DNA from 2 places in the Streptomyces griseoviridis genome. Region 2 is predicted to be linked to the other one. Evidence: predicted binding sites of a transcription regulator. Region 2 holds the regulator's gene; the other holds the start of a gene.
What was found. Region 2 encodes HspR, which represses chaperone genes until heat shock. Its sites were predicted from a motif close to TTGAGNNNNNNNNNCTCAA; they were not measured.

Region 1 (6,184 bases), 1.1 Mb from region 2:
GGTCGCGTCTCGGACTTTACGTCAACTTTGAAGGGAAGTCTCTCCCGGAAGAGTGACAAGAATCCGGCAACCGCGCTCGGATTCGGCCACTCCGATCCGGCCCCCGTGCAGATCGACCGCCCAGCGCGCGATGGCCAGCCCGAGGCCGGTGCCGCCGTCGCTGCTCGACGCCTTAGACCCGCCCGACGGGGACGCGCCCGCGTCCCCCCGGTTGAACCGCTCGAAGACCCGGTGCCACTCGGAGCGCGGGATGCCGGGACCCTCGTCGAGGACCTCCAGCTCAAGCGACTCGGGCTGCGGGCCGCGACGCGCCTTCACCGTCACCCGGCCGTGCGCCGGGCTGTGCTTGACCGCGTTGTCGATCAGGTTGGCGACGACCTGGTGGATGCGCTCGGGGTCGGCGTGCGTGGTCAGCTCGGGCGGCGACACGTCGAGGTGCAGATGGACGTCGGTACGGGTGTGGGTCCCGGAGCCCGAGGCGATGCCCGCGCGCGCCGGGACGGCCATGTTGGCCTCCTTCAGCACGCCCGACAGATAGGGCCACACCTCGAAGCGCCGCTTGCGCAGCGGCACGACGCCGTTGTCCAGGCGGGAGAGGTCGAGGAGCGTCTCGACGAGCCGGCCGAGCCGCTCGGTCTGCTTCAGGGCCGTGCGCATCGTCTCGGGGTCGGCGGGGGAGACGCCGTCGACGATGTTCTCCAGGACGGCGCGCAGCCCGGCGATGGGGGTGCGCAGCTCGTGCGAGACGTTCGCCACCAGCTCCTTGCGCTGCCGGTCCTGGGCCTCCAGCTCGTCCGCCATGACGTTGATCGTCTGGGCCAGGTCGCCCAGTTCGTCGCGGCGGTTCTCGCGCACCCGGCGGGTGTAGTCGCCGTGCGAGATGGAGCGGGCCACCGCGTTCATGTCGTCGAGCGGGGAGGTGAGCGAATGCGCGACGAACTGCGTTATCAGGAGTGTGGCGATCATCGAGAAGACCGTGATGAAGCGCAGCTCCGTCTTGGTGTGCACCGCGATCATCGACAGACCGGTGGTGATCAGCACCGAGGTGACCACCAGCGCGCCGAGCTTGGTCTTCACCGAGAACGGGCGGACCCCGCCCCACGGCTCGTCCCCCGGGTTGCGTCGTGCGGGCGGCCCGCCGCTCATGGCGTCGGGGTCTCCAGCGCGTAGCCCACACCGTGCACGGTGCGGATCCGCTCGGCGCCGATCTTCCGGCGCAGCGCCTTGATGTGGCTGTCGACGGTGCGGGTGCCCGAGGCGTCCGCCCAGTCCCACACCTCGGCGAGGAGCTGCTCGCGGGAGAGCACCGCGCGCGGGGTGTTCGCCAGGCAGACCAGCAGGTCGAACTCGGTGGGCGTCAGATGCACGTCCTCCGAGCGGACCCTGACCCGGCGCTGCGCGTGGTCGATCTCCAGCTCGCCCAGGCGCAGGATGCCCGAGCGGGGCGTGGTGGCGGCCAGCGCGGCCCGCTCCACCCGGCGCAGCAGCACATGCACCCGCGCGGCCAGTTCCCGCATGGAGAACGGCTTGGTCATGTAGTCGTCGGCGCCGACACCGAGGCCGACCAGCATGTCGGTCTCGTCGTCGCGCGCGGTGAGCATCAGCACCGGCACCGGGCGCTGCGCCTGCACCCGGCGGCAGACCTCGAGGCCGTCGAAGCCGGGCAGCATGATGTCGAGGATCAGCAGATCGGGCTGCCAGGCCTCGGCGGTGTCGACGGCGGAGGGGCCGTCGCCCGCGGTCTGTACGACGAATCCCTCGGCGCGCAGACGGGCCGCGATGGCGTCGACGATGGTCGGATCGTCCTCCACGACCAGTACCCGGCGCTGGGCGCCCTGGGTCGCCGTCGCGCCGTTGTGCGAGGTGTGTGTCTGCTCCATCGCCCGCCCCTGAGTGGCTTTCCGGATCCGTGGGGTGATCCGTTGACTAGCTCATGCCTGCGCATGCTTGCGATTGACGCTCGAATGATCTGCGCCAGGGAAGCAGAGTACGGGGAGTGACCGCGCCTCGGCTATTCAGGTCGGACGGCGAGATGCACGACGTCGGGTACGCCCCGGGCAACCGGGATCTCTTCGGTACGCACCTGCTGGAAACCGGCATTCCGTAGGGTTCCTTCGAAATCCGCGGAGGGCTGGGCCGACCACACCGCCAGTACCCCGCCCGGGGTCAGCACGCGCGCGCAGTCGGCGAGTCCGGCCGGCCGGTAGAGGCCGTCGTTGTCCTCGGTGACGGTCCAGCCGGGGCCGTTGTCGATGTCCAGGCAGAGGAGGTCGTAGGTGGCGGACGTCTCACGCAGGTGGGCGAGGAGGTCGCCGCGCTCGATCCGGGTGCGCGGGTCGGCGAGCGCCTCGGCGGAGATCGCGGCGAGCGGTCCCGCGCGGTGCCAGTCGACGATGGCCGGTTCCCGCTCGACGACGGTGATCGCGCCGAACCGCGCGTCGGCCGCCGCGTGGGCGAGCGAGAAGCCGACGCCGAGACCGCCGATGAGCACCGAAGGCCGCTCGCGGGGGCCGAGCGCGGCGAGCGCCGCGTCCACCAGCAGCCGTTCCGAGCGGCCGTCCGAGGTGTCCATGAGGAAGCAGCCGTTGGCGATGATCTGCAACAGCTCGCCGTGTCTGCGGAGCACGACCTCGCCGTACGGCCCCTCGCGGCGGTCGAGGACGACAGGCCCGGTGTCTGTGGCGGTCATCGCTCCATCCTGCCCGAACAGGGGCCGAAGGCCACGGGAATTCCCGGTGCCGGACAACCCGAACGAGCGAGCGCCCGGCACGGCCGCCGCCCTCGCCCGACCAGGCTCCTTGCACAGCTCGTGGACAGCTCGTTGACAACTCGCAGGCGCAGACTCGGTGCCGAAGGCCGCCGTGGCCGGCGGCGCGTGTGACGCCGGTCATGGACAGTGGCCCGCGGCCCCCGAAGGCTGGGCCGGAACGGAAGGAGCGCTCGCCGTGGAACCCGTCGCGGCCGTGCAGGCCGACCCGAAACCCGCGGGCCCGCCGCCGCTCCTGGACGGCATGCCCCGCCAGCGCGTCACCCCCGCGCTCGCGCTCGCCGTGACCCCTGCCACCGGCACGGCCCCGGCCTCGGCCCCGGCAGATCAGGACCCGGGGCGCCGGCTCGCCGTCGCGCGCGGGCTCCCGCGCCCCTGGCGGCTGCTGCCGACCCCGGCCGGGACGCCGTTCACCTTCGGGTACGCGCTCGTCCTCGCCGCCACCTCGCTCTTCGTCGAGCACGCCGACCCGTCCCTGGTGCGCGCCCTGCACGAGGCCACCAGCACCGACGTCGCCCACCTGGTGCGGGCGCCGGTGCCGGTGCTGCTGGGCAGCGCGCTCTGGGTGGTGGGCGGCTTCACCTCGCCGTACGCGTGCGGGTTCCTGCTCGCGCTGACCGCCCTGGAACGGCGGATCGGCGGGGTCAGGGCCCTGGTCGTCTTCCTGCTCGGGCATGTCCTCGCGACCCTGGTCACCGAGGGCTCGGTGGGTGTCGCCGTGCTGTTCGGGCGGCTGCCCGACAGCTCCCTGCACCGGATGGACTACGGCATCAGCTTCGGCGTCGCGGCGAGCGTCGGCGCGCTCTGCGGGCTGCTGCCGCACGTGCTGCGCTGGCCGGTGCTCGCCCTGTACGCCTGGGAGCTGGTGGAGGCCCTGATCGCCTTCGCCGACCCGATGACGGACTGGGGTCATCTGCTGGCCCTGACGATCGGCGTGGCGACCTGGCCCCTGGTCCGCCGCTGGAGCGGGGAGCGGCGCGGGAGCGGAGAGCGGCGCGGGAGGGCAGCCGCCGCCTGAGCGGCACGGTGGCGGCGCCCCACCCGGCGTACGGAGGCCCCTCGCCCCCCGGCTCCCTACACCCCCACGAACTTCGCGCTCGTCAGGGGAGCCGACGTGCGCCAGCCCAGGGCCTTGTACAGGGCCTGGCCCTCCGGGGTGCCCGCGAGGACGCCGGTGCGGGCGCCGTGTTCGGCTGCCGTGCGCTGCAAGGTGCGCACCACCAGGGAGCCGAGGCCCTTGCGGCGGTGCGCGGGGGCCGTCTCGACCCGGTCGAGGACCGCCGTGGGTCCGGTCGGGGTGATCTGGCCGCGCGCCGCGAGGGCGCCGTCCGGGGCTGTGACCAGCGCCTGGGTGACGGTGCCGCGGGTCCAGCCGCGCAGCCGGTAGCCGTCGGGCAGCGCCAAGGGCGCGGTCGCCGCCGGGGCCAGCGGCACGGACATCAGGCAGCCGGGCGCCGGGTCGACCCACCAGCCGGGGCCGAGCCACTTCCCGACCAGCTCGGGTGGCGCGAACACCTTGAGCCAGACCCCGTAGCCGGTCACGCCGTCCGCGACCGTCCGCACGACGGCCTCCTCGACGTCGTCGTTCACGGCGCCGACGACATGGCGGCGGACGTGCTCGGTCTGGCCGACGTCGATGGTCCAGCCCCAGCTCTCGGCGACCGGCTCGGCGGCGCCGCGGGACACGGTCCAGCCGTCCACCCAGGCCCGCACGAGGTCGTCCATGTCATCTCCCTGTAATGATTGACCGTGGTTCGAGAGTGTTACCGCGCGGTGATCGTAGGCGGCCGCTCCTCCCCGGTGGCAGCCCCGATCGCTGACAGCGAACAACGGCACGGGAACATTCGGCGCCGCTCCGGCATTGAGTCGGCATAGCTCAACTTGACTGCCGAAGGGGAGATCATGGCTGCTGAGTCCACGGCGTTCACCTCGCTCACTCTGCCCGTACTGCCGCTCGACGGCGAGGTCGTGCTGCCCGGAATGGTGGTGCCGCTGGACCTGAGCGACGCCGATGTCCGCGCCGCGGTGGAGGCCGCCCAGGCCGCCGCCGGTGCCGAGCCGGGCAAGCCCCGGGTGCTGCTGGTGCCCAGGATCGACGGCGCCTACCCGGGCATCGGTGTGCTCGGCACCGTCGAACAGGTCGGCCGGCTCGCCGACGGCGATCCCGGCGCCCTGATCAGGGGCCGCTCGCGGGTCCGGATCGGCGCGGGCACCACCGGCCCAGGCGCCGCCCTCTGGGTCGAGGGCACCCGCGTCGACGAGACGGTGCCCGAGCCGCTGCCCGGCCACGCGGCCGAACTGGTCACGGAGTACAAGGCCCTCGCCACCGCCTGGCTGCGCAAGCGCGGCGCCTGGCAGGTCGTCGACCGCGTCCAGGCCATCGACGACGTCTCCCAGCTCGCCGACAACTCCGGATACTCGCCGTTCCTGACCACCGACCAGAAGGTCGAGCTGCTGGAGGCCACCGACCCGGTGGCCCGGCTCAAGCTCGCCACCCAGCAGCTGCGCGACCACCTCGCCGAGCAGGACGTCGCCGAGACGATCGCCAAGGATGTCCAGGAGGGCGTCGACAAGCAGCAGCGCGAGTTCCTGCTCCGCCGCCAGCTGGAGGCGGTCCGCAAGGAGCTGCGCGAGCTGAACGGCGACGGCGCCGACACCGGTGAGGAGTCCGACGACTACCGGGCCCGGGTGGAGGCCGCCGACCTGCCCGAGCGGGTCCGCGAGGCCGCCCTCAAGGAGGTCGACAAGCTGGAGCGCTCCTCCGACCAGTCGCCCGAGGGCTCCTGGATCCGCACCTGGCTCGACACCGTCCTCGAACTGCCCTGGAACGAGCGGACGGAGGACTCCTACGACATCCAGGGGGCCCGTTCCGTCCTGGACGCCGAGCACGCGGGCCTCGCGGACGTGAAGGAGCGCATCACCGAGTACCTGGCCGTCCGCAAGCGCCGCGGCGAACGCGGCCTCGGGGTGATCGGGGGCAGGCGCGGCGGCGCGGTCCTGGCCCTCGTGGGGCCGCCCGGGGTCGGAAAGACCTCGCTCGGCGAATCGGTCGCGCACGCCATGGGCCGCAAGTTCGTCCGGGTCGCCCTCGGCGGAGTCCGGGACGAGGCGGAGATCCGCGGCCACCGGCGCACCTACGTCGGCGCGCTGCCCGGCCGGATCGTCCGGGCCGTCAAGGAGGCCGGTTCGATGAACCCGGTCGTCCTGCTCGACGAGATCGACAAGGTCGGCTCCGACTTCCGCGGCGACCCCGCCGCAGCCCTGCTCGAAGTCCTCGACCCGGCCCAGAACCACACCTTCCGCGACCACTACCTGGAGGTCGAACTCGACCTGTCCGACGTGGTGTTCCTCGCCACCGCCAACGTCCTCGAAGCCATCCCCGAGGCGCTCCTCGACCGGATGGAACTGGTCCGCCTC
Region 2 (6,184 bases):
CCGCCCCGACCTGGACGCCCCGCACCGGCTGCGTCCGGTACCGCCCGCCCTGGCGCTGCCCCGGCTGCTGCGCACCGCCGCCGAGGACATCGCCCGCAGACGCCGGGCGGAGACCCGGCTCGCGGAGGCGTTCGAACCCCTCCTCGAACTGGGCGCGGGCACCTCGGGCGCGGCCGACGCCCCGGGCATCACCCTGCTCAGCGGCGCCGACCGGATCAACGACGCGATCGGGCACGCCATGCTCCGCGCCGCCGAGGAGGTCCTCACCATCCAGCCGGGCGGCAAGCGGCCGCCGTCGATCCTGGCCGTGGTCCTGCCGAAGGAGCAGGAACTCCTCGACCGGGGTGGCCGGATGCGGACCCTCTACCAGCACACCACCCGCCACGACCCGGCCGTCCTCGCCCACTACGAGCTGCTCGACGGCGACGTCGAGGTGCGCACCCTCGACGAGGTGCCCGACCGGCTCATCGTCCTCGACCGCACGGTGGCGTTCATCCCCGCCAACCCGGAGCGCACCCTCGCCCTCGAACTGCGCCACCGTCCGCTGGTCGACTATCTGACGACCACCTTCGAGCGGCTGTGGCCGCTGGCCGTGCCGATGTACCCGCGGGCCGCGGCGCCGCCCGCCCGCGGCGGGGTGACGGCCCGCCAGCGGGCGATAGCGGTGCTGCTGGTGGAGGGCCACACCGACGCGGTGATCGCGGACCGGCTCGGGATGAACGTCAGGACCGCCCGGGTGCACATCGCCAAGCTCGCGGCGACGCTGGGCAGCGAGAGCCGGGCGCAGCTCGGCTACCTCATCGGACGGTCGGGGATCCTTGATCAGGAAGACTGACGCGGTCCGCCGGGTCGCGCGGCCCCTCCAGGCCCACCTGGGCGATCCTGACGCCCAGTTGGGTGCGGCTGGCCGCGCCGAGGGTCTCCGACAGCCGGGCGATGTGGGCCCGGCAGGTGCGCACGCTGATCCCGAGCCGCTCGGCGATCACCGCGTCCTGGTGGCCCTCGGCGAGCAGCGCGGCGATGGACTGCTCGCGGTGCGAGATGCCCTCGATGCCGGTGTCGGGCAGCGGCGCGGTCAGCGGGATCGCCAGCCGCCACAGCCGGTCGAAGGTGGTGGCGAGATAGCCGACGAGGGCCGGGTGGCGCAGTTCGAGGGCGAGGGTGCGGTCGGCGTTGGCGGGGATGAACGCCACCGTGCGGTCGAACAGGATGAGCCGGTCGATGACCTCGTCGAGGCTCCTTGCCTCCACGGCGTCGCCCATCAGCTCCAGGTAGTTGAGCAGGCCGTGCCCGTGCCGGGCCACATGGGTGTAGAGGTCCTTCATGCGCACGCCCCGGGCGCGCAGGGCCAGCGCCCGGTGCAGTCCCTCGGTCAGTTCGTGCTCGGGGCGGATGCCGCCCGGCTGCACGGTGAGCACCTCGCGGGTGCACGCCTCGGTCGCCTCGTCCATCGCGGCCTGGATGCGCGCGAGTCCGTCGAGGACGCGGATGGCGGCGCCCTCACCGGCCCCCGGGCGTTCGGTCGGGCCGAGCGCGGCGTACCACTCGAAGGCGGCCACCGCCGAACCCACCCGGCGCTGGCTGGCGCTGACCTCGTCGTGCACCCCGCGCAGCAGCCGGGTCATGACCTCCTGCGGGGAGGTCGGCACCAGCCAGTCCATGTCGTCGGGGTCGGGGTGCAGCAGCGCGAGGTCGAGCAGGCACGGCACCGGCTCGGCGTCGCGGCGCGGCAGCCGACCCCGCCGTACGGCCCGGGAGTACACGCGGTCCCCGGCGTCGCAGAGTCGGTCGGCACCGTGCGGATGTTCCTCCGTCCCGTGCCCGGCCATCGCCCATTTCACCCCCGGTTCCCGCGTCTTCCGCAGCGCAACTATGCGCGGACACACCCGGCTCCGCAACACGGGCCGGCCCGGGGCGGGCAGCGCAATCCACTGGTGTGTACGGGTATGTACGGGCCTCCGTCGGCCGACTTGCAACAACCTGATGGGGGTCGGCGCCCGTTTCCGGGCGCGTGGGTGGGTGTCGCGCGCCCCGGCGCGTGCGCGGGCGGGAACGGCGCCGGGGGCCGGCTCCTGTGGCTGGATCCCGGCCCCCGGAACGGGACGTAACGACCTCGGCGGGCCCGCCCGTCGACGGCGCGAACCCCCTTGCCGAGCAGGTCAGTTGAGGCCGATGGCGGCGCAGGCCGGCTTGTACTTGCCGGCGCAGATGTCGGCGACCTTGTAGATGCCGTCCGAGACGACCGTCGACTTGATGTTCTTCTTCGTCAGCGCGGTCACGGTGACGAGCTGGGCCGGGATCTCCTTGGCGGTGGGGCTGTCGACGGTGTCCTGGGTGAGCGCGTCGAACTGGATGTCGTGGCCGCGGACCTTGGCGACGGCCATCTGCGCGGCGGCCTCGGCCTCCTGCGGGTACGACTTGTAGACGCTCATGTACTGCTCACCGGCGACGATCCGGCGCACCGCGTCCAGCTCCGCGTCCTGGCCGGTGATGGGCGGCAGGTCGGTCACACCGGCGTTCTGGAGGGCCTTGAGGATGCCGCCGGCCATGCCGTCGTTGGCGGAGTAGACGCCGGCGATGTTGTCCTTGCCGATCGCGTCGATCGCGGCCGTCATGTTGGCCTCGGCGTTCTCCGGCTTCCAGTCCTTGGTGTCGTAGGACCTGGCGATCGTCACCTTGCCGTTCAGCTCGGACATCGCGCCCGCCTTGAACTGCTTGGCGTTCGGGTCGGTCGGCGAGCCGTTCATCATGACGATCTTGGCGGAGCTGTCGGAGTCCTGGCCGAGCGCGTCCATCAGGGTGCGGCCCTGCACCTCGCCGACGAGTTCGTTGTCGAAGGAGATGTAGGCGTCGATGGGGCCCTCGGCGAGCCGGTCGTAGGCGATGACCGGGATGCCGGCCTCCTTGGCCTTGGTGACCTGGGCGGCGATGGCGTGCGAGTCGACCGCGTCGAGCAGGATGATGTCGACCTTGTCGTCGATCATCCGCTGCATCTGGGTCGCCTGCTTGTCCGCGTCCTGGTCGGCGTTGGCGTAGTCGACCTTGCCCTTGTCGTCGGTGAGGGAGGCGACCTTCTCCTTGATGATCGGGTAGTCGAAGTTCTCGTACCGGGTGTTGGCCTTCTCCGGCAGGAGCAGGCCGATGGTGACGTCGTCGCCCTTGGTCGGGCTCGCCGAGCTGCTGTCCCCCGAGACGTTCAGCGCTCCGCAGGCGGTCAGCGAGAAGGTCAGCGTGGACGCGGCCACGGCTATGGCGGTACGGCGCATGGGGGTGATCACTTCTGGTGCCTTCCGGACGCGGGCGCAGCTGTGCGGCCCAGATGACTGAAAAGACAACGCGGATACGCCCCTGGGCGTCAAGCGGAATCACTTAACGAGTGGGCAACACCACGGTCCGTGCGGATGTGAAGCACTCAAGTAACCATCTGCGCACTGCCTTTACTGACTCTCCATACAACAGCGCGAAATCGTTTCAGCAGTCGATCGATATACCGAACGAATTCAGCCACACCCCGTGCGCGCCGCGATTCCGCACCGCACGACGAAGGGCCCGGGGGTTCGCGTGAACCTCCGGGCCCTTCCCTCGCGTCGGCGTCAGTCCGTGGACTGCTGGCGCTTCGGCCGCCACACCACCAGCGCGCTCGACTGGTGCACCTCCTGGTACGGGACCAGGTCCCGCCGGTAGGAGGCGTGCACCGCGGCCTCGCGCTGCCGCATGGCCGTCGCCGCGCCGTCCACCGCCGACTGGAGTTCGGCGACGCGCTGCTGAAGCGCGATCACCTGGTTCTCCAGTTCGATGATCCGCTTGATGCCGGCCAGGTTGATGCCCTCGTCCTGCGACAACTGCTGCACCTGGCGGAGCAGTTCGATGTCACGGGCCGAGTAGCGCCGGCCCCGCCCGGGGGTGCGGTCGGGGGAGACCAGACCCAGACGGTCGTACTGGCGCAAGGTCTGCGGGTGCAGTCCGGAGAGCTGGGCCGCCACCGAGATGACGTAGACCGGGGTCTCCTCCGTCAGTTCATACGGATTACGTCGACGGCCGTCCATCTCGATCAAGCTCCCTTCGCGGCCTGGAACAGATCGGCCCGCGGATCCTCGCCCGCGGTCGCCTCGCGATACGCCTCCAGCGCGTCACGAGCCTTCCCCGTCAGGCCGGTCGGAACACTCACCTCGACGGTGACCAGCAGATCGCCCCGGGTGCCGTCCTTGCGGAAGGCGCCCTTCCCGCGGGCCCGCATGGTGCGGCCGTTGGGCGTGCCGGGCGGCAGCTTCAGGGTGACCGGCGGCCCGCCCAGGGTGGGCACCCTGACCTCGCCGCCGAGCGCGGCCTCGGCGAACGTCACCGGGACCGTCACCGTCAGGTTGTCGTCCTTGCGGCCGAAGACCGGGTGCGCGCCGACGTGCACGGTGACGTACAGATCGCCACCGGGACCGCCGCGCTCGCCCGGAGCGCCCTTGCCGCGCAGCCGGATGCGCTGCCCGTCCGACACCCCGGCGGGGATGCGGACCTGCATGGTGCGCGACGACTTGGCCCGGCCGCTGCCGTGGCAGACCTCGCAGGGTTCCTCGGCGATCAGGCCGCGGCCCTTGCAGTCGGGGCACGGGTCGGTGAGCGAGAAGCCGCCGCCCGAACCGCGCGCCACCTGGCCGGTGCCGACACAGGTCGGGCAGACCCGCGGGTTGCCGTTCTTGTCGCCGGTGCCCGAACAGGCCTTGCACGCGGCCTGGGAGGACATCCGCAGCGGGACCGTCGCGCCCTCGATCGCCTCGGTGAAGCTGAGGGTCACCTCGGACTCGATGTCCTGGCCGCGCCGCGGCTGGGTGCGCGGACCGCCGCCGCCACCCCGGTTGAACAGGCCCCCGAAGACGTCACCGAGCCCGCCGCCGAAGCCGCCGGCCCCCGAACCCTGGCCGCCCGGCTGGGGTCCGCCTCCGAAGAGGTCACCGAAGTCGAAGTTGTAGCTGCCGCCGTTCGCCCCGCCGGGCCCGGCGCGGTATCCGCCGTTGCCGAAGAGGGCGCGCGCCTCGTCGTACTCCTTGCGCTTCTTGGCGTCTCCGAGGACGTCGTTCGCCTCGGAGATCTCCTTGAAGCGCTCCTCGGCCCTGGCGTTTCCCTTGTTGGCGTCCGGGTGGAACTCGCGGGCGAGCTTCCGGTACGCCTTCTTGATCTCCGCCTCGGTGGCGTCCTTGGGGACGCCGAGGACCTTGTAGTAGTCCTTCTCGATGAAGTCCTTGGTGCTCATCCTCGACGCCCCTCCTTCCGCTCGGTGTCCGTGTCAGCCCTTCTCAGGGCTGTCGTCCTTGTCGTCGCCGGCCTCGGAGCCTTCCTCGGCCTTGGCGGGCTGCGCCCCCGGCTGGGGTTCGGCGACGGCCACCCGCGCGGGGCGGATGGTGCGCTCGCCGATGCGATACCCGGGCTGGAGGATCGCCACGCAGGTCGTCTCGGTGACGTCCGGCGCGTAGCTGTGCATCAGCGCCTCGTGGATCGTCGGGTCGAAGGGCTCGCCCTCCTTGCCGAACTGCTGGAGCCCGAGCTTGGCCGCGACGGTCTCCAGCGACTCCGCGACGGACTTGAAGCCGCCGAGCAGTTCGCCGTGCTCCCGGGCCCTGCCGATGTCGTCGAGGACGGGCAGCAGCTCGGTCAGGAGGTTCGCGACGGCGATCTCCTTGACCGTGACCCGGTCCCGCTCGACCCGGCGTCGGTAGTTCTGGTACTCGGCCTGAAGCCGCTGGAGGTCCGCCGTGCGCTCACCGAGCGCCGTGCGCACCTGGTCGAGCTGGGCGGTCAGACCGGCCAGCTGTGCGTCGTTCGCGTCCCCGGCCGGGGCCGCACCCTCCTCGGGTGCGGCCGCCGGCTCGGCGTCGTCAGAGGTGGCGCCGGAGGGGACGTCGGGCTTCTCCTCGAAGCCCGGGGTCTCCTCGGTCACGCGGCACCGTCCTTACGGGGACGCTCGTCGTCCACGATCTCCGCGTCGACGACGTCGTCGTCGGCCTTGGGCTGCTCGGCGCCGCCCTCGGCACCGGCCGCCTGGGCGGCCTGCGCGTCGGCGTACATGGCCTGGCCGAGCTTCTGCGAGACGGCCGCGACCTTCTCGGTGGCGGTGCGGATCTCGGCGGTGTCCTCGCCCTTGAGCGTCTCCTTCAGCTCGGCGATCGCACCCTCGACCTCGGTCTTGATCTCGCCG

Region 1: lon (endopeptidase La) is a predicted target of HspR. The motif match lies at 4,629-4,647, and genes of this name have one in related genera.

Annotation. Positions count from the first base shown of each region.
Region 1 covers NZ_CP029078.1:5,936,872-5,943,055, forward strand. The annotation lists gene DDJ31_RS25795 (sensor histidine kinase) at 22-1,146, opposite strand; gene DDJ31_RS25800 (response regulator transcription factor) at 1,143-1,880, opposite strand; gene DDJ31_RS25805 (spermidine synthase) at 2,012-2,689, opposite strand; gene DDJ31_RS25810 (rhomboid-like protein) at 2,946-3,785, shown strand; gene DDJ31_RS25815 (GNAT family N-acetyltransferase) at 3,842-4,492, opposite strand; gene lon (endopeptidase La) at 4,670-6,184, shown strand, end outside.
Region 2 covers NZ_CP029078.1:4,815,530-4,821,713, reverse strand. The annotation lists gene DDJ31_RS20670 (helix-turn-helix transcriptional regulator) at 1-835, shown strand, start outside; gene DDJ31_RS20665 (helix-turn-helix transcriptional regulator) at 798-1,829, opposite strand; gene DDJ31_RS20660 (sugar ABC transporter substrate-binding protein) at 2,160-3,266, opposite strand; gene DDJ31_RS20655 (heat shock protein transcriptional repressor HspR) at 3,594-4,046, opposite strand; gene dnaJ (molecular chaperone DnaJ) at 4,052-5,242, opposite strand; gene grpE (nucleotide exchange factor GrpE) at 5,276-5,926, opposite strand; gene dnaK (molecular chaperone DnaK) at 5,923-6,184, opposite strand, start outside.